Regions from separate parts of the Paenibacillus sp. M2 genome, predicted to be linked through region 1. Evidence: riboswitches for the same ligand, from Rfam matches in the RefSeq annotation. Region 1 holds a riboswitch; the other holds the start of a gene.
The links. Region 1 has a riboswitch for FMN ahead of ribD (bifunctional diaminohydroxyphosphoribosylaminopyrimidine deaminase/5-amino-6-(5-phosphoribosylamino)uracil reductase RibD). Riboswitches for the same ligand answer to the same signal wherever they lie in the genome.
Positions count from the first base shown of each region.

Region 2: linked by a shared signal. The riboswitch ahead of ACETMN_RS18180 (DMT family transporter) and the one ahead of ribD (bifunctional diaminohydroxyphosphoribosylaminopyrimidine deaminase/5-amino-6-(5-phosphoribosylamino)uracil reductase RibD) in region 1 are both predicted to bind FMN.

Region 1 is NZ_CP169648.1:4,606,750-4,616,256, reverse strand. It holds gene ACETMN_RS20960 (recombinase family protein) at 1-44, shown strand, start outside; partial or broken gene ACETMN_RS20955 (peptidylprolyl isomerase) at 1-255, shown strand, start outside; gene ACETMN_RS20950 (hypothetical protein) at 369-1,676, shown strand; FMN riboswitch at 1,845-2,011, shown strand; gene ribD (bifunctional diaminohydroxyphosphoribosylaminopyrimidine deaminase/5-amino-6-(5-phosphoribosylamino)uracil reductase RibD) at 2,335-3,438, shown strand; gene ribE (riboflavin synthase) at 3,461-4,129, shown strand; gene ACETMN_RS20935 (bifunctional 3,4-dihydroxy-2-butanone-4-phosphate synthase/GTP cyclohydrolase II) at 4,162-5,394, shown strand; gene ribE (6,7-dimethyl-8-ribityllumazine synthase) at 5,497-5,964, shown strand; gene ACETMN_RS20925 (segregation and condensation protein A) at 6,069-6,869, shown strand; gene scpB (SMC-Scp complex subunit ScpB) at 6,838-7,494, shown strand; gene ACETMN_RS20915 (DUF2953 domain-containing protein) at 7,682-8,413, shown strand; gene ytfJ (GerW family sporulation protein) at 8,559-9,041, shown strand; gene ACETMN_RS20905 (D-alanyl-D-alanine carboxypeptidase family protein) at 9,172-9,507, shown strand, end outside.
Region 2 is NZ_CP169648.1:4,054,971-4,064,477, reverse strand. It holds gene ACETMN_RS18205 (amino acid permease) at 111-1,457, shown strand; gene ACETMN_RS18200 (YqcI/YcgG family protein) at 1,514-2,275, opposite strand; gene ACETMN_RS18195 (LysE family translocator) at 2,358-2,984, opposite strand; gene ACETMN_RS18190 (DUF1989 domain-containing protein) at 3,102-3,719, opposite strand; gene ACETMN_RS18185 (amidase) at 3,868-5,364, opposite strand; gene ACETMN_RS18180 (DMT family transporter) at 5,686-6,666, opposite strand; FMN riboswitch at 6,811-6,964, opposite strand; gene ACETMN_RS18175 (DinB family protein) at 7,049-7,549, opposite strand; gene ACETMN_RS18170 (CGNR zinc finger domain-containing protein) at 7,694-8,245, shown strand; gene ACETMN_RS18165 (amidohydrolase family protein) at 8,366-9,507, shown strand, end outside.

The sequences.
Region 1 (9,507 bases):
GTTCCAAGCGGTGCAGGTGGCCCAGGTTACACAATCAACTGTGAAATTAACCCGAACAAACATGAGCGCGGAACACTGGCTATGGCACATGCTGGCCGTAACACAGGTGGAAGCCAGTTCTACATCTGCTACCAACCGCAACCACATTTGGATGGACAACATACTGTATTTGGTAAAGTAACTAAAGGTATGGAGTTCGTGGACGCTTTAGAAGGTAAAGACAAAATGGAAACTGTTGAAGTTGTAGAAGCTTAATACCTTCACCTTAACTGGATCCAAACATGAAGTGCTTCTTTTATAGAAGCACTTTTTTTATTTTTTTACATATTTGAAATCGTTGATTAGAAAGGATGAATAAAACCTTGGATATGGTTACTCAGCTATTTTTGTTAAAACAAATTTATAGTGAGCGCACGTTGTGGGATGAAGAACTTCAGGCATCGCGGCATTTCGTTCCGGATAGTCTATCCGTAAAGGATCGAGAAGCGCTTGAGGCAGCCGGGCATGAACCGAATCGATTTGTACGTCCACAACATGATGAAACGATTGCTGAGCTGAAAAAAGTTGCAAATCAATGGACGATCAATGATGCAGCGCAGGCTTTTGTATCCTCTTTGTGGTCCGCACCCATGATCTGGCGCTCGTTGCTTACGGGCAAGCTTATTGCGAGCAGTATGCCAAGCCATGAACATACGTCATATCCATCTTCGAACACTTGCAAGATTTGCGGATTAAGTGTAGATCAAGCAACCGACACGACGCTGCAATGGTATTGGCGGATGACCAATGGAACCCCATTGGATGGTGATCCTTTTGGATATGTGTTGGCACTTCGAGAGCTGGCTGCCGCGCAGGAACTTCCAATAGCCAATGATTACGACCGCTGGACATTCCGTGCGGTGTTAACGGTGCTGCGCGAATTACCTCCCAAAACTCGTTACAGCAAGGCAGCAGTAGCCCTCAAGAAGGAACGTCTTTTGCCTACACAGAAGGAATATGCGTACCGTGATTTGCTTGAGACGTTAGCTCTGATTGGCATATTGGATACGCCGGAACATCCTGGAATGATAACGGAATTCACCTCTTACATGCAACGTGACGCACGCCCCAATGTTCGGGTTGAAGTTCAGGCCCCTCTGGCATGGTGGGACTCATCTGTCGGAATTAATGAGAACAACCTGAACAAGATATTTCATGATTTTGATCTAAATAATATATCTCTTGCGGATAAGCCTGATGAGAGTCCAGCTGTAAAGGACACGATCTTAGGGGCATTGGAGAAGAAGAGAAGTGTTCGTGGAAAAGTACCAAAGGCATCTCCTGATGCAGGTACCGGGGAGGTACAGTCTGGAGATGTGTATGCTGTTCGGGTCCGGGAAGGTGTATGGGTGACGGTGTATTGTCATGAAGTCAGAGACAAGCGTGTCATCGTTGAATATTTGGATGGAGTCTTTCCAGAGATGCCGGGAAAAGCAGATTTGCATGGGACGTTTCGACCTAGAGCGAATGGACGCTGGAAATGCTCGGCTATTGCGATCGATTCCACAAGTTGGGTCAGAAGGGTGGCAAGAGAGTTCCCGCTTCCGACTTCGCCCCTGCAAGAACCTGACCGTATTCCCTTTCATAATGCCAAAGAATTAAAGCATATGGCGAGCTGGTGTTTTCCTGATATGTAGAATGATACGATTGATATGAAATGGGCCTCCAAGCCAAAACCGTGCCTCCTTGAGAGGAAGCGGTTTTTTGTTGTTTCTTAGCTTATTAAAAGTTAGTATGTGACAAAAAGGAACAAAAAACAATTGATTTTTTGGCATTAAAGTGCTAACATCCAAGTAATAACGAAAGCAATCCTTCAGGGCAGGGTGCGATTCCCTACCGGCGGTGATGCAGGAAGTGTAAGGACACATGTCCAGCACTTCATGCAAAGTCCGTGACCTGTCTGCCCTTGGCAGATGGCTGATCTGGTGTAATTCCAGAACCGACAGTATAGTCTGGATGGGAGAAGGAGAGGTGCAGACCTAACAGGTTTGCATTCAGCAGGAGTATTGCTGCACAGTCACGATTTGTAATGTCTTGCACTGTGCAGGGAAGATCCGGTTACGCCGGACAGTTCCATACATATGCCGCACTATAAAAGCTCTTTACCTGTAATTGATGTTCATTAAGGTATGTGTCTATTTTCACTTGCCCGAAATGAGGTTTTGGGCAAAGTGTTGGCGTGCTGTATCCATTTCACTCCTGCTGGTGACATTTGTCTCTCATCATCCCCATCGAACTGATTGTTCGACGGGGATTTTTTAATAAACAAGACTTTAAACCGCGGGGTGAACGGATTTGGAAATGATCAATGATGAATTTTATATGGCACTGGCATTGGATATGGCGGAACGAGCACAGGGACAGACGGGGATCAATCCGGTCGTTGGATGTGTAGTTGTGAAAGAGGGTCGTATTGTAGGCCTGGGGAGCCATCTGAAACGTGGAACCGGGCATGCAGAGGTGCATGCACTTAACATGGCAGGCAGTGATGCAGAAGGAAGTACGGTATACGTTACACTTGAGCCTTGTAGTCATTATGGCAAGACGCCACCTTGTAGTGAACGCCTGATTCATGAAAAGGTGAAACGTGTTGTGGTATGTTGTGAAGATCCAAATCCGCAAGTATCCGGCAGGGGCATAAGCATGCTTCGTCAACAAGGCATTGAAGTTGAAGTTGGCGTACTGCGTGAGCGTGGAAGACGCATGAATGAAAAATTCATTAAATTTATTACAACAGGTCTACCTTTTGTGACACTGAAGACGGCTACTACTTTGGATGGCAAAATTGCTACTCGCAGCGGAGACAGCAAGTGGATCTCTAACGAGCCTGCTCGTGAGATTGTGCATGCCCTTCGTCATCGTCACCAGGGAATTATGGTTGGTGTCGACACAGTGATTGCCGATAATCCGGAACTTACTACCCGTTTGCAAGTCGAAGGCATTAGTCCAGTGCGCATTGTGGTGGATTCCAAGTTACGTCTTCCCGTAGGTGCCAAAATGGTTAAGGATGGTCTTGCTCCAACATGGGTGCTGACAACAGACGAAGCCAGTCCTGAAGCTGCTGAACGTTTGGAAGCCTACGGCGTCGAAATTATACGCTGTGGTCCTGGACCACGTGTGGATCTGTTAAACGGACTTAGCAAGTTGGGTGAGCGTGAGATTGGTTCGATTTTGCTTGAAGGTGGAGGCACCTTGAATGGAGCCATGCTGGAGGCACGGTTGGTCGATCGACTGCTCATGTTTATCGCTCCGAAGATTGTAGGCGGTTATGATACACCTGGAAGCTTCCGCTTCGAGGGTGTGGAACGTATGAATCAGGCGATTCAATTGAATCAGTTGGAGATCGAACAAGTTGGAGATAATATCAGCATTGGCGGTATTCCGGTGTGGCCTGAATAAATAAAACAGGGGAGGCGGCAGCATGTTTACCGGTTTGGTGGAAGAAGTCGGTCAGATCCGGCGTATTGGTCGGAAAGGCGAAGCGATGGTCCTGAATATCGGAGCTTCCGCCATCATGGACGATCTGAAGATTGGTGATAGTGTAGCAGTGAACGGCGTGTGCTTAACTGCGACAACACTCGAAGGTGGAGGTTTTACCGCCGATGTAATGCCTGAAACGTATCGCCATACCACTCTCAGTCAGCTGCAATCTGGCAGTAAAGTTAATCTGGAGCGGGCCATGCAATCCGGCGGTCGTTTTGGCGGACATATCGTTCAGGGCCATGTCGATGGTACTGGAGTGATTGGCAGTATAACACGTGATCAGAATGCGATTGTGTTTGAGATCAAGCCTGATGATCACCAGTTGTTCAAATATCTGATCCCCAAAGGATCGGTTACACTGGATGGCATTAGTTTGACCGTTGTCCATACATCGGATACCGCATTCACGGTTTCCATTATCCCGCATACCATTGGTGAAACTGTACTAAATGTGAAAAAGACAGGGGATACCATTAATATCGAATGCGATATTTTGGGCAAATATGTGGATCATCTGCTCCAGTATGGGAGAGGGCATCGGGAGACGGGTACTGGCAAGCCGCGCAGTATCAGTGAAGATTTTCTCGCCAATCACGGATTTGCATAAATAGAGAACAGAAATTAACTGGAGGTGGACCAATGTCAGAACAATCCATTCTGGACACAATAGAAGAAGCCATATATGACCTCATGCGTGGCAAACCCGTCATTGTTGTGGATGATGAAGATCGGGAGAATGAAGGCGATTTTATCGCTTTGGCTGAAAAGGCGACACCTGAAGTCATTAATTTCATGATTACTGAAGGTAGAGGTCTGGTCTGTGTTCCGATTACACAACAACGTGCGGACGAACTTAACCTGAAACCGATGGTTCAACAAAATACGGATTTCCATGGAACAGCCTTCACCGTCTCTGTGGATCACAAAGATACGACAACAGGCATCTCGGCACATGAACGCTCTATTACCGTGAAAGGTCTGATTGATCCTGAGGCGAAAGCCGGGGACTTCCGTAAGCCTGGTCACATGTTCCCGCTTATTGCAAAAGACGGCGGTGTACTTCGTCGTGCCGGGCACACAGAAGCAGCAGTAGATTTGGCTATTATGTGTGGTTCATATCCCGCTGGCGTTATCTGTGAAGTAATTAAGGAAGATGGCACAATGGCCAGACTTCCGGATCTGCAGGAGATTGCCCGCAAACATGATCTGAAGCTGATCAGTATTCAGGACATGATTCGTTACCGTAACGAAAAAGAGCAGCTGGTTCAACGTGAAGTGGCTGTGCGTATGCCAACGGACTTTGGTGAGTTTCAAGCGGTGGCTTATACAAACGCTGTGGACAATAAGGAACATGTGGCTCTGGTTAAAGGTGAGATTGATGGTTCCAAACCTGTACTTGTACGTGTACACTCTGAATGTTTGACAGGTGATGTATTCCATTCGCATCGTTGTGACTGTGGTCCGCAGTTTGATGCGGCACTCAAACAGATTCATGAGGAAGGCAACGGTGTACTGCTTTATATGAGACAGGAAGGTCGGGGTATTGGCCTGATCAACAAACTCAAAGCCTATAAGCTGCAAGAGGAAGGTATGGATACTGTTGATGCAAACCTGAGTTTGGGTTTTGCTGCTGACTTGCGTGATTACGGAATTGGCGCTCAAATACTGAAAGACCTTGGGGTTCGTCAGATCAGACTGCTAACTAACAATCCTCGTAAAATTAAAGGTCTTGAAGGATATGGACTTGAAGTCGTAGAGCGTGTTGCGATCCAGATGGAAGAGAACGAGGACAATACGGTGTATCTTCATACCAAGCAAGCCAAGTTGGGGCATATGCTCAAGTTTGATGATATCGAGCAGAACGAACAGTAAATATATTTTAGATGAACAACGTTCACCATGTAATTTATGGAAGAGATTACTTAGGGATTTCCGTTACTTACATTACATTATACCGTTAGGGAGATGACTTGAATGCCACAATTTTTCGAAGGACATTTAGTATCAGAAGGATCCAGATATGGAGTTGTCGTTGGACGTTTCAACGAATTCATTACCAGTAAATTGCTTAGCGCAGCTCTTGATGCATTCAAACGTCACGGCGTGCAGGATGATGAAGTGGATGTAGCCTGGGTTCCAGGTGCGTTCGAAATCCCTTTGATTGCGCAGAAAATGGCGGAGAGTGGCAAGTATGATGCGGTGATTACGCTGGGAACCGTCATTCGTGGATCAACTACACATTACGATTATGTATGCAACGAGATGGCTAAAGGGGTAGCAGCAATTAACCTGAAAACGGGCGTGCCTACGATCTTTGGACTGGTTACAACAGAAAATATTGAACAAGCGATTGAACGTGCCGGAACCAAGGCGGGTAACAAAGGTTGGGATGCAGCTACGGCGGCAATTGAGATGGCAAACTTGACGAAACAGCTAAAATAGTGCTTATTTAATAGTAGTGCCCTGCTTTGCGCAGACGAACACGGGAAACCGGATTCGGACGGCTTAGCAGGGTTTTGTATTTTTCTGGCGGGAGGATTCGTCTAGTGACGGTAGTTACATACAAACTGGAGACTTTTGAAGGGCCTTTGGATCTGCTGCTTCATCTGATTGATAAGGCTGAAATTCATATCCAGGATATTCCCATCAGCGATATTACCGATCAATACATGGCGTATCTGCATTCGATGCAGGAACTGGAACTGGATATTACGAGTGAGTTTCTGGTTATGGCAGCAACATTGCTGTCGATCAAGAGCAAACTTTTGCTGCCCAAACCACCGGTAATTGAGGACTTTGAGGATTATGATTTTATGGAAGAAGAAGATTATGATCCACGTGCAGAGCTGATTGCACGTCTGATAGAATATCGCAAGTACAAGGGAATTGCGCGTCATCTTCATGAACGGGAGTGGGAACGCAGCCTTATATTTTCCAAAGAGCCCGAGGATCTGCGCCCCTATATGCCCGTAGAAGCCCAATCGAACCCGGTTGAGGGTTTACACACCTCTGACCTGATTGCAGCCTTTCAGAAGGCGCTACGCAAGGCTGAGAAGCGCACAACTGTAACCCGAATCAAACGGGATGAGATTTCGGTTAAGGACCGGATACGGGATGTCATCGGCGCTTTGGAAAGTATGGGGCCGGGAGGCAGACTGTTATTCTCCAAATTGATGGATGAGCATATCTATCGCCATGAGATTGTTGTCACTTTTCTGGCGGTGCTGGAACTGATGAAGATGAAGCAGATTGTCTGTTATCAGGAACGGATGTTTGAGGATATCGTTATGGAGTGGAGAGGGGAAACAAAGAATCATGGATTTTCCGAAATTGAAATCGATTATTGAAGGCCTGCTGTTTTTGTCCGGAGAAGAAGGTCTGAGTATCAAACAAATCGCCGAGATCGTCGACCAGCGAGTGGAGCTTGTAACGGACGCGATTGAGGAGATGATTCATGAATTTTCACAGCAGGGACGAGGTGTACAGATTCTCAAGATCGCTGGTGTAGTTCAGTTGGGCACCTTGCCTGACCACGCTGTATATTTCGAGAAACTGGCATACTCTCCCGCACGCACGTCCTTATCCCAGGCGGCTCTGGAGACGCTGGCCATTGTGGCGTATCGTCAGCCGATTACACGGGTAGAGATTGAGGAAATCCGCGGTGTAAAATCGGAGCGGGCCATCCATACGCTTGTGAATAAGGATCTGATTATTGAAGTAGGACGAGCCGAGGCCATCGGACGACCAATTCTGTATGGAACGACCAAGTCATTCCTGGATTATTTCGGACTGGCTTCAATTAAAGACCTCCCGGAACCAGGCTTGTTCGAAGATTCGGAAAACCTGGAAGAAGAGACACAACTGTTATTCAACAAACTGGATTTGCAACAACTGGAACCGGAAAGTGCTGATCCGGCGGATGACCTAAGTCATATCGACAACGAAGATGATAATACGGATTCTTCACTCTAATTTGCTAGCTCATACTAACCGACACCCATCAGTGGAGTCGGTTTTTTTGTGCATTGTTTAGATAAATGGTGAATAGAACAGTTTAAAAATAAATATGTAATGGGATTTTTAGGTGAGACGTGAATTTTTTCCTATTCAGAGTGCCATACTAGACGAGAAAAGAATTGAGGGCTTGGAGGTAAGGCCTGTGTGGATTTGGCTTGGAGGAATCGGTTTGTTGTTCGCATTGCTGATTGCCGCAGTCCTCATCTCAAATGTTCATGTACATTTTACATTCAGTAAACATAAAAGTGATGATTACGCCAATATTAATGTTCGTCTTCTCTATGGAATTGTGCGGATTAACTATGAGATCCCGAGTATTGTTTTTCGCAATATGAAGGAAGGTTTTCTGGTCAAGACCGAAAAATCCATGAATCATTCGAGAGGCGAGGCCCAGGGAAGTGAGCGGGTCAACAAACGCAAAGTCAAGAAGTGGGCTAAAGATGTGAAAATTATGCTTAGGGCAACAGACGCGCTCAAGCTGTGGCTTAAGCAAACACTCACACGCGTACATATGACCCAACTGTCCTGGGCTACCCACATCGGCGTTGGTGATGCAGCATATACAGCGGTGCTGACGGGCTGGGTGTGGAGTATCAAATCCATTATTATTGGTTTTCTCACCTATCAGATCCGCTTTGATGAAACACCCGTGCTTCAGGTTATGCCGGTATGGTCCGATGAAATGGAATTTAGAACCGATCTGGATTTCAGAGCGAAAATTCGGATTACAGCCGTTCTGATCGCTGGAGTTACACTACTCACCCGTGTGCTTCAAGTCGAAGGCGGATGGCGGATGTGGTTCAAACTTCTTCAGGAACAGCGCCGCAGGCATAAGGAGAAGCAAAAGAAGAAACTTAGTGGGACAACTCTGTAAAAACCCATTATACCGAACTGTTTGGAAATATGAGGTTGGGGTGCGGTGCGTGTACTTAAAATGCTTATTTACATAAGTCCCTTCAAGTTTGGGGATGATATGGTTAGATCAAACCTAGCTTACATTGAAACTGGAGGGAATTAAAATGTCAGATCATCCAATTCAAGGCTTAATGGAAACCGCTATGGAAAATATCAAGGCCATGGTGGATGTCAATACAATTGTTGGCGATGCAGTCGAAACACCGGATGGTACCGTGATACTGCCAATCAGTAAGGTGGGATTCGGATTTGCTGCCGGTGGTAGTGATTTTCACGTCAATGGAGAAAGTAATGGCAAAGGTGGTGCTACGGGTACCTCTGCAGAACATGCGAGTTCAGCTAAAGTTGCTTCTCCATTTGGTGGCGGTAGTGGCGGCGGTGTATCCATACGTCCTATTGCGTTCCTGGTGGTAGGTAAACAGGGGGTACACATTGTGCCACTCGATAACTCCACACATCTGTTTGAGAAACTCATTGACTCTACGCCTTATGTTCTTGATCGAATTCAAGGCATGTTCCAACGTAATACAAAAACAACGAATACAACAGATGTACCAGTAACACCAGATCCATCAACCTATAGCTGAATCAGTTGGTCATGATCCCTCCCGCATCCAAGCGTGAGGGATTTTTGCTGTTTTTGCCCGATGGGACATACTCCAAGTTGCCCGGACATAAGATAGTACAAGATTCCAAGTGACCCGGAGGAATGAATTGATGCGAAAAATAACGAAAGTTCTTGCATGCATGCTTATCCCTGTCTTCTTGCTGTCTTCATTAGGGGTTACTCAAGCCCAGGCAACAATTCAAGGTCCGTCTACACATGCGCAAAGCGCTGCTCTCATTGATGTCACATCAGGCCGGATCTTATACAGTAAGGATGGGGATAAGGAATTGCGAATTGCCAGCTTGACCAAAATCATGACGGCGATTGTAGCGATCGAACACAGCAAGCTGGATGAGAAAGTGAAAGTGACTCCCACGGCTTTTGCCAAAGAAGGATCGTCTCTCTATCTGAAGTTAGGTGAAGAGATGACGCTTGAAAACATGTTG
Region 2 (9,507 bases), 550 kb from region 1:
TGAAACATATTAAATATTATGTAAACTAATAATAATTCTTTTTGGCAATACAGACATAAAACCTCCATGACCTGTAAATCGTAAGGGGATAAGGTAGAAGGAGGAGCTTCATGAAAAGTCAGCAACACCGTAAAAACGACGACGAAAAACTAAGTTGGGTCAGCTTATCCCTGTTTGGCGCGGGTTGCACACTGGGAACGGGATTTTTTCTAGGGACCAGTCTGGCGATTCATTGGGCTGGGATATCCGTACTTATATTGTTGGTGCTGGCGGCAGCAGGTACTTACTTTGTATTTGGTGCGCTGGCACAGATGACCGCAGAAGATCCAAAGGAAGGCGCTTTTCGAACGTATGCAGGCGAAGCATTCGGACCTTGGGCTGGTTTTGGTAGTGGATGGATGTACTGGTTCTCTGAAATGCTCATCATGGGCAGCTCATTAACGGCACTTGGGCTGTTCTCTCAATTCTGGTTTCCCAAGTTTCCGCTTTGGACATTTGTTGCGATCTATGCCGCTATAGGTCTCTTCATTGCTGCACTGGGAGCAAAGGGATTAACCAAAACGGAGAATATTCTTGCTGTAATCAAACTTGCTGCAACGGTTGCATTTATAGCTATAGCAGGAGCGGCTTGTCTAGGTTGGCTACCGGTAAAAGTGACACCAGAGCAATTGAAGAATGAGTGGTTCCCGCATGGGGGTAAAGGCGTATGGACCGGTTTCATCTATGCATTCTTTGCTTTTGCCGGGATCGAGGTTATGGGGTTGATGGCAGCTAACCTGAAAGAACCAAAAGATGCAGTGAAATCAGGTCGAGTAATGTTATTATCGGTGAGTACACTCTATGTGATTTCAATTGCGTTGATCCTGTTGCTTGTGCCTTCAGCTCAGTTAACTCCAGATGAAAGCCCGCTTGTCAAAGCCATGTCAACCATTGGATTAACCGTTGTGGTCCACATTCTCAACGGAATTCTGATTATAGCCGGATTCTCGACGATGGTGGCTTCGTTATATGCCATTACGTCCATGTTGGTGAAACTCGCAGAAGATGGAGATGCACCAAAGCTGTTCACGAAGACCTGGGGAAAAAAGGACATGCCACTTCAGGCATTGTGCTGTACAGCGGCTGGATTAGTCCTGTCTACCTTGATGGCATTATGGATGCCCAAGAGTTTGTTTGAATATGTGACGACAGCAGGTAGTCTGGTATTAATGTATACATGGCTGCTCATCTGCATCACGTACATTAAAAAAATGAAGCCTGTGAAGTGGAATCGCATCAAAGTGTGGATTGCCATGGTATTAATTGTGGCCGCTGTGGCCGGAACAGCGATGGAAAAAGCCAGCAGAACGGGTCTGCTGGCAAGTGTGGGACTTGTCGTATTTCTTGGGATCATCACGTATGTTGTTCATAAGGTTCGTGGCTCGAAACCACCGCAGTCAGCACCATCCAAACCATAAGTACCTTTCAGCAACTTTCGTGGATGTCGCACAACGGATTAATGAGTGCTTTAAGATTATTTCGTCAACTTGCCTAGGGCTTGCTTCATCCGCATGAATGGACATTTGGAGGGTGTCTGCTCATCATCAGGCAAGAAATACTGTTTCCATTCCAGATTATCTTGCTGACCATACCACATCAGCGAAGGGTGAGCAGGTACAGCATCATACGCAGCGAGACGTTTGCGAATCAAGGTTTTCATTTTACGGCCAAGAGGGGTATTGTCATTAATGGATTCGAATACCCACCGTGGTTGAAAAGCAAACATGAGATAAGGAAAATGCCGGCTGGCTCGGAGTTCATGTGCAGGAGTTGCACAGAAACAAAAGTAAGGCTCTCCGCCAAAGCAAAATTCCCATGATGAATCATGAGGATCGGTTGAAATATGTTCTGGCCACGGCTCGGTATCGTGTGAACTTACCCGATTAAGCATTTGCCAGAATAACGTCTGATATTGCTCTACCGTTGTATGATCTTTCAGATCAGTTGGCGTATCACAGATCACAACCATGGAAGCGTAATGACCGGTGTCTCTGGATACAGGACCATATTGTCTAAGCAGATCCGCCATATCTTCGGCAGCTTGTTCAGATCGGGGGTCACACGTAAAGCCATACCTCAAATGTCCGGACAGAAATCCCATTCGTCCAGGTACACATGGATACGTATTATTTTCATCGGCGATCATATCTGCAAATTGCGAATAAGCGTCCTGCTGCCAAGATGGTAGACGCTCATATAAACTATTTATTTCGTCGGCACTATACAGCTCCGCCATTGATTCCCAACTCCATTCCACATGATACCGTTACAGTATTAATGTGGGGGAAGTTGGGTGACTGTCCAGCCTGATTTTATTGTCAGAAAAATATGGAACGCACAGCTTCGTAACCGAAATACAAACCAAATCCGATCAGGCAGATTCCCGAAATGATGGAGATCCAGCGCAATACATTTTCACTGCTATGTTTGTGGAATCGACTGGCCATTCCAGCCATAATGACATCCCACACCAGAATGCCAATAAATATGCCTGAACTGTAGAGCAGTAAATGAGCGGTGTCCGTATGCTTTACAGTTGTCGCGAGAATGGAGCCATAGATCCCAAGCCAAAACAAAATATTCAGTGGATTGGACAGAGCCATCAAAAAGCCAGAAATAAACGATTTTCGAACAGTCGCCTCCGCAGTAGATGTACCTTGAATCCCCTGTTTCAGCTTCGAGAGCGTTTCCACTCCCGTGTAAATCAGAATAAAACTGCCAAATGACCAGAGAAAAGAGCGCATAAACGGCGTGTCCAGAAAATGGGCAACTCCAAAATAAATCAGCAGCATATACACCAAGTCTGCAAACATAGCTCCGAGTCCTAGAATCCAGGCATGCATGAATCCATGTCGAGCTCCACGGTCCAGTTGAGCAGCATTAATCGGACCGATTGGAGCGGACAATGATATTCCCAGAATAATATAACTGAACAGTACAGACATAAATACGTTCACTCCTTAACGGGTTCGACGAATTGTACCAGTAGTCACATAAAATGGGTACAAGTCATCGTATTCCCGCAAGGAGTGAATTAGAACAAACTGTGAGGATATAGCACTTTAACCAGCAGGCGACTCCACATCGAGTTGAACAGGTGTACAATGATAGCCATTGCAAGAACTTTCCTCGCACGGACAAGCCGATAAACCGATGATCAGATCCATCAAAGCTTCCATTTCAACATAATCCCCTGCACATGATTCGGGAGCGATAACATCAATTTTGCCTTCACCATCTACTACGGAATTCATAAACAGATTGAAAGGATAATGTTGATCCGGGGGAGAGATACCGAAAGGTTCAAGAGCAGTATTCAGATTATTATAACAACTGGGATGGTCCTTTTTATCATATAAGACCTCATACATTTCCGGACGACAGGCCGAATTGAAAAAATCATGAATGCCTACAGTTTCACTGACAATGGAAATGAGAGGTTTATAACGGTTGGAATACAGGCATTGCCCCGGTTTAATTCTGTAATTGCGCAGGACATCGAGGGTTACCCCGGGATCAAGCCGATTATTAATATTCTGTGCATCATAAGCGACAAAGTCAACCACTTGCTGCCCTTCCAAATCAGTTATACGGATCAGTGAGCCTTTTTTCACTCTAAGAGCGTAGCCTGTCTTGGCAGGAATGTGAATAGATTGTTTATGAGATTCCGTTGAATTCATCACTGTCTCCTCCGATGTCTTTTTACTTCAGTATGCGGAGACGACATTGCTTTCATGCACTATAGCAAGTAATGTAGGCATGCGAATATGAAAAATAAGAATAGAGTGGATGAAAGATTACTCATCAGAAACGTGTAAAATATTGCGTTTATGCTGGGAACAGAGGATTACCTTTCATCCCAATCCAAAGTTCGGATGTTTCCAACTGACCAGCGAGATGCAGCAACCAGTCTTCACGGCCTTTGGTTGCCATAACCTGTACACCCATTGGCAAACCTTCTGGTGTCATATGAAGAGGTACACTTATCGCAGGCTGGCCGGTCAGATTTGCAAGCTGGGTGAAAGGTGTATACGTAAGACTGGGCTCAAACATTTCATAAATGAGTTGCTGCTGCTGGGTCTTGTCCAACTCACTAATTCGCATCAGATTACGGATCTGTTCGTCTTGAGGTGTTAATTCTCCAATCTTAGGCGCAGAAAAAGCATTAACGGGTGTGACATAGAAGTCATAACGCTCAAACAAGGTGGACATCTGAGCTGCAGCTACATCCCATTCAGCTAAGCTATGTACAAATTCCGCGGCGGACACCTTTTTTCCAGCTTCAGCCAGAACCCAGGATTCAATCTCCATATCATCGGAGGTCAGAGCCCGACCCATGGATCGTTCCATGGAAGAGATCATCGCGGCCATCTCACCACTGTTCATCATGTAATAATTTTCCATCAACCTAACTCCATTGACTGGACTGAGTTTTTCTTCAACATGATGACCTTGATCTTCCAACCAGCGAACGAGCTTGAGTACAGACTCTTTGGCTTCTACGCTGACGGGTGTACCTACGGGCGAATCGGTTGTGTATGCAATTTTCAGTTTGCGTTGATGTGGATAGCTCATATCTGCCAAGTAACTGCCTGGAAAGAGTGGCGCATGAAATGCAGCTTCAGGCTGTATGACTTGTAAGGTATCAAGCAATGCAGCACTGTCCCGAACCGAGCGAGAGAGGGCAAAATCAATCGATGCGCCTTGCCATTGACGACCAACTCCCGGTCCTACAGGAGTGCGCCCGCGAGTTGGCTTCAATCCAAACAATCCGCTAAAGGAAGCCGGGATACGAATCGAACCGCCTCCGTCACTGGCTCCGGCCAGAGGAACAATACCCGAAGCTACAGCGGCAGCGGCTCCACCGCTTGATCCACCGGGAGAGTGATTGATATTCCAGGGATTGCGACTTGGACCATGGAGGCGGGGCTCCGTAATATTTTTCAAGCCAAATTCGGGCGTATTCGTATGTCCTATGATGATAAAACCCGCATCACGGAGTCGAGTGACAAAATTGGAATTGCGTAATGCCCGATGCTCGCTGAACAGACGGGAGCCTGAAGTCAGAAATTCACCTTCCAAGGATTGCGAGATATCTTTCAGGAGCAGGGGCACACCGGCAAAAGGTTGTTCTCCAGGGCGAACCAAACTGGCTTCCTCCCGTGCGCGATTTTCATATGTACGAATAACTGCATTAAGTTGCGGATTCACTTCTTCAAGGCGTGCAAACGCCGCTTCCAGCAATTCAACCGGGGATACTTCCCGGGATCGGATCAGTTCAGCCAAACCTACGGCGTCGTAGGAGGTATATGAGAATGAAGACATTATGATCGTTCCTCTCTGAATATAATTCATCTGTTTATTCCATATGTCATCGTACCATCGGATTGGACAAAAGACAAAACATAGAAGAGACGTAGTGCGATGATTAGCATATTCGGTATGGGTCGAATGGAAAAGAGGAAGGAGTTGCGATATCAAAATAAAATAAAGCACAGGGTTAATAGCTCATATTGCTAATTGAGAAAATGATTGAGTAACATCGAGAAATGGAAATAAAAAACCACTGCTCATCTAATTTGATGTGCAATGGTCTTATTTTTATATTTGACTATTTGTTTATATGAGAACCTCGGATATATCCACTTACTCTGTACGCAGCTTCGGTGCCGCATCAGTCGCAGTGGATGATCTTTCCTGCTGTCTGGAAATGGCGAAGAGGGCCACCCAGATTAAAATAAAACCAAGCAACTGCTCCCATGTAATCAGCGTACGGAAAGCGATCCAGTTCACCAACACACCCGCCATCGGGAAGCTAAGTTCTGCGAGTGTTGCAACAGAAGCTTTGGTTGACGACAGACCTTTGTAATACAACAGAAGACTGAGCAAACCTGGTAACAATGCCTGACCGAGAATGTTGAGGATGACAGCGGTCTGTTCACCCGTTCCGGACGGAAACGTCCATGCCGCACCTTCGTTCCACGTCATAAAAATCAGGAGCGGGAGAGCAACGACAAAACGAAGAGAGGTGACGGTTTCGTAACGCGCCTGACCCAGCATCAATCGTCCCATAACGGTTGAACCTCCCCATAAGGCAGCGGCCCCAAGGGATAACAAGCTTCCAGCATGAATCCAGTTGTCCCAGTTACCTAATGGCAATGTGAAGCCAAATGTAAGCAGGTAGGTTCCTGCTAATGCTATGAAGAACAATCCACCGAAGCGACGAGGCAACGTTTCTTTCAATAACAGTTTAGCCAGCACGATAGCGAAGAGTGGTTGCATTTTTTGCAATAATAGAACTGTGTTCGGATCGTTATGTGTTAGTGCCATGGTGAACAACACCGTTGCAAGTGCTGAACCTCCCCATGAGATAAAAATCACGGCAATCCAGTGGCGAGCGCGCAGGTTTTTCAGGTCAGACCGGAATTTCCATAGCACGGGAATGGCAATAAGACTGACGATGATATGTTCCACCAGTACAATCTGCGTGGATGTCATCGTATTTAGCAAAATAATGCGGAAGAGTGGGTCGACCCCCCATAAGGCGGCGCCGAGAACTACAAGCCAGAATCCGGTATTACTTCGTTCCTTGCGGTAAACAGGTGATGCTGCTGATGTCTTTTCCATATTCAGGACTCCTTCGTCAGAACACGGAATCTTCAGTTGGCAAAATCGACAGAAGCCCCCGTTTTGGTATATACCAAATAAACGGGGGCTCATCCAAGGACATGCGTCAGGAAAGAGGCCTTCCCGTGAACGGCATGTCAATGTGTTGATCTTCTCTCATCCGGACTGTACCGTCGGCCTTGGATTCACACCAAGTCAGTCGCTAAATGTCCTTCGTTAAGAACAAATAGCGAGTCGCGGGCTGGTTCCGAAGAACATCACCGCCGGTTGGGAATTGCACCCTACCCCGAAGATCCTATTCAATTATATAGTGTGTTAAACAAGCTGTAACATTAATAAGTTCATCTTATTCCTGTAAGCGCTAGCAGTTCAAGCATTTTTTTTAGAAAACGATTTTCCAGCTTCCTTGTTGTCTGCGAAGAAGCACGATCTGACCTGCGTGATACGCATCATGGAGTACCCATCGAGCCAGTTCGTGTGCCCATTTCTCTTCGGAGTCCATATATGCGGCTTCAAGATCTGACTCTTCGAGTGCAGCCAATTGATCTCGCAACTGCTGGGCTAATCGAGTTGTACCCTGTAGCAGTGTATTCCAACCAGCTGCATCCGTTGCATCTCCCGGATTCCCAAATGTGTATTCATTGGAGTCTACAGCAGGAAGGGTAGGCTCCTTACTTTGCATGCGACACAATAAGCGATGGTTGTAATAATACATATGGTTAACCAACTGCCAGATGCTTAATCCCCCTGAGGGTGGAATCCAGGCTGCTTGTTCTGCTGTAAGACCCTCCAAGGATTTCGACAAAGGTACAATCCAATTGCATTGATCCCATGTATTATCCTTTTGAATCAGTAACACATCTAATGCTGTTGTTTTCGTCATTGCCGTTTCCTCCTTGAGAATTATTGTGATGTATGATGTAACTAGCTAAAACTGATTAATGAGGTTACACTTAATATAACACATCAAAGACAGGGTGTAACCACCTTTATTGAATTAAGGTAGTTACATTAAACGGAGGTAGACATGGACAGACTTTGGACCGATTTTGTAAACAGCGATTATCACGACTGGCGTGGGGGAGATCGATCGGAGGACAGACTCGGGAAGGCGAGCTGGCAGCAAGACTTTCTGGATCGATGGCAACTTAACGCTTCTGTCCCTGCATCTCCAGAAGATGAGTTGTCGATGAGAAACTTCAGGAACGAATTGATGGCTCTTGGAGCTCGCTTATCTTCTGGAGCATCATTAACGGATGAAGAGCAACAGTGGCTGAATGGTGTTATGGAAGCAGGGCATGTAAAAAGAACATTGACTACAATTGATCAGGAAATGAAACTCCAACTGGTAGCTATAAAAGCACATTGGCATCAGGTTATGGCTGAGGTAGCTGCTGACTTTGCTACAACTTTGGTGGAGGGAGAAGGGCGTAGGATTCGGATCTGTGATAATTCGGATTGTCGCTGGATGTTCTATGATGTTACCCGAAGCAGAACACAGAAGTACTGTGATGATAAGATGTGCGGCAACCTGATGAAGGTCAGAAGATTTCGGGCGAAACACAAATCCCAAAATTGATAAATACTAACAATAACTATATAATGTATATATACTAGCGAAAAAATAGTCAGAAGCAGTACGGATTCGTAAGCAGGATGTGATCGTCTTTCAAACCAAATTAGATGGGAGATGTGTCTTGTGCGGACAAGTTATCTGTTGAAAAATGGCTGTGTGTTGTCGATGGATGCTCGAATTGGACAGTATAAGAGGGCGGACGTTCTGATTCAGGATTCACTGATCATGGCGATCCAGCCCGACCTGGATATTCCGGGTGCGGAGGTCATTGATGCTTCATCGATGATTATTATGCCTGGGCTGGTGGACACGCATCGGCATATGTGGGAATCCCTTGTCAAAACAGCGGGAACCAACTGGTCGTTACCCGTTTATTTGCAGAATCTCTATTATGGTGCGATGGGGAGCAAGCTCCGTCCAGAAGATAGTTATATTGCCAACCTGCTTGGTTCCTTGGAAGCGCTTAATGCAGGAGTTACGACAGTAATGGATTGGAGCATGCCGTATTCCCCTGACCATACGGATGAATTGATTCGTGGACTTCAGGATGCTGGCATTCGGGCGGTATTTGCTCACGGAGTCCCTGGTGAGACCGACTACTGGAATCGGGATAGTCAACTCACGTATTCGAATAATGATGTGAGAAGAGTCAAAGAACGTTATTTTTCATCACGGGATCAATTGCTTACTTATGGGCTTGCCATTCGTGGTCCGGAGTTCAGTCATTGGGATACAACGGTAAAAGAGATCGAGCTAGCACAAGAGTTGGATGCCATCTGTTCCATGCATGCAGGATTTGGCAGTTGGGGATCTGTGGATCGCTCGATTAGTCAATTGTACGAAGCGGGACTGTTAAGTCCACGGGTGAATATCGTTCATGGTAACACCATGGGCATGGATGAATACAAAATGCTGGCAGATAGCGGCGCTTCCTTGTCGGTCACACCTGAGGTTGAAATGATGATGGGTCATGGATATCCGGCCACCGGCTATTTTCTCGAACATGGGGGAACCCCTACACTTGGTGTAGATGTGGTAACGTCCACAGGCGGAGATATGTTCTCGCAGATGAAGTTTGCACTTCAAGCTGAACGATCCAGAGCCAATGAACAACTTTTGCAGCAGGGTGAGATGCCTGGTGAGTTGAACTTGCAGTCCAGCCAAGTACTGAGATTTGCAACTTCGGCTGGTGCCCAAGCATTAGGATTGGAGCAGAAGGTCGGAACGCTGACCCCAGGAAAGGAAGCGGATCTGATCATGATTCG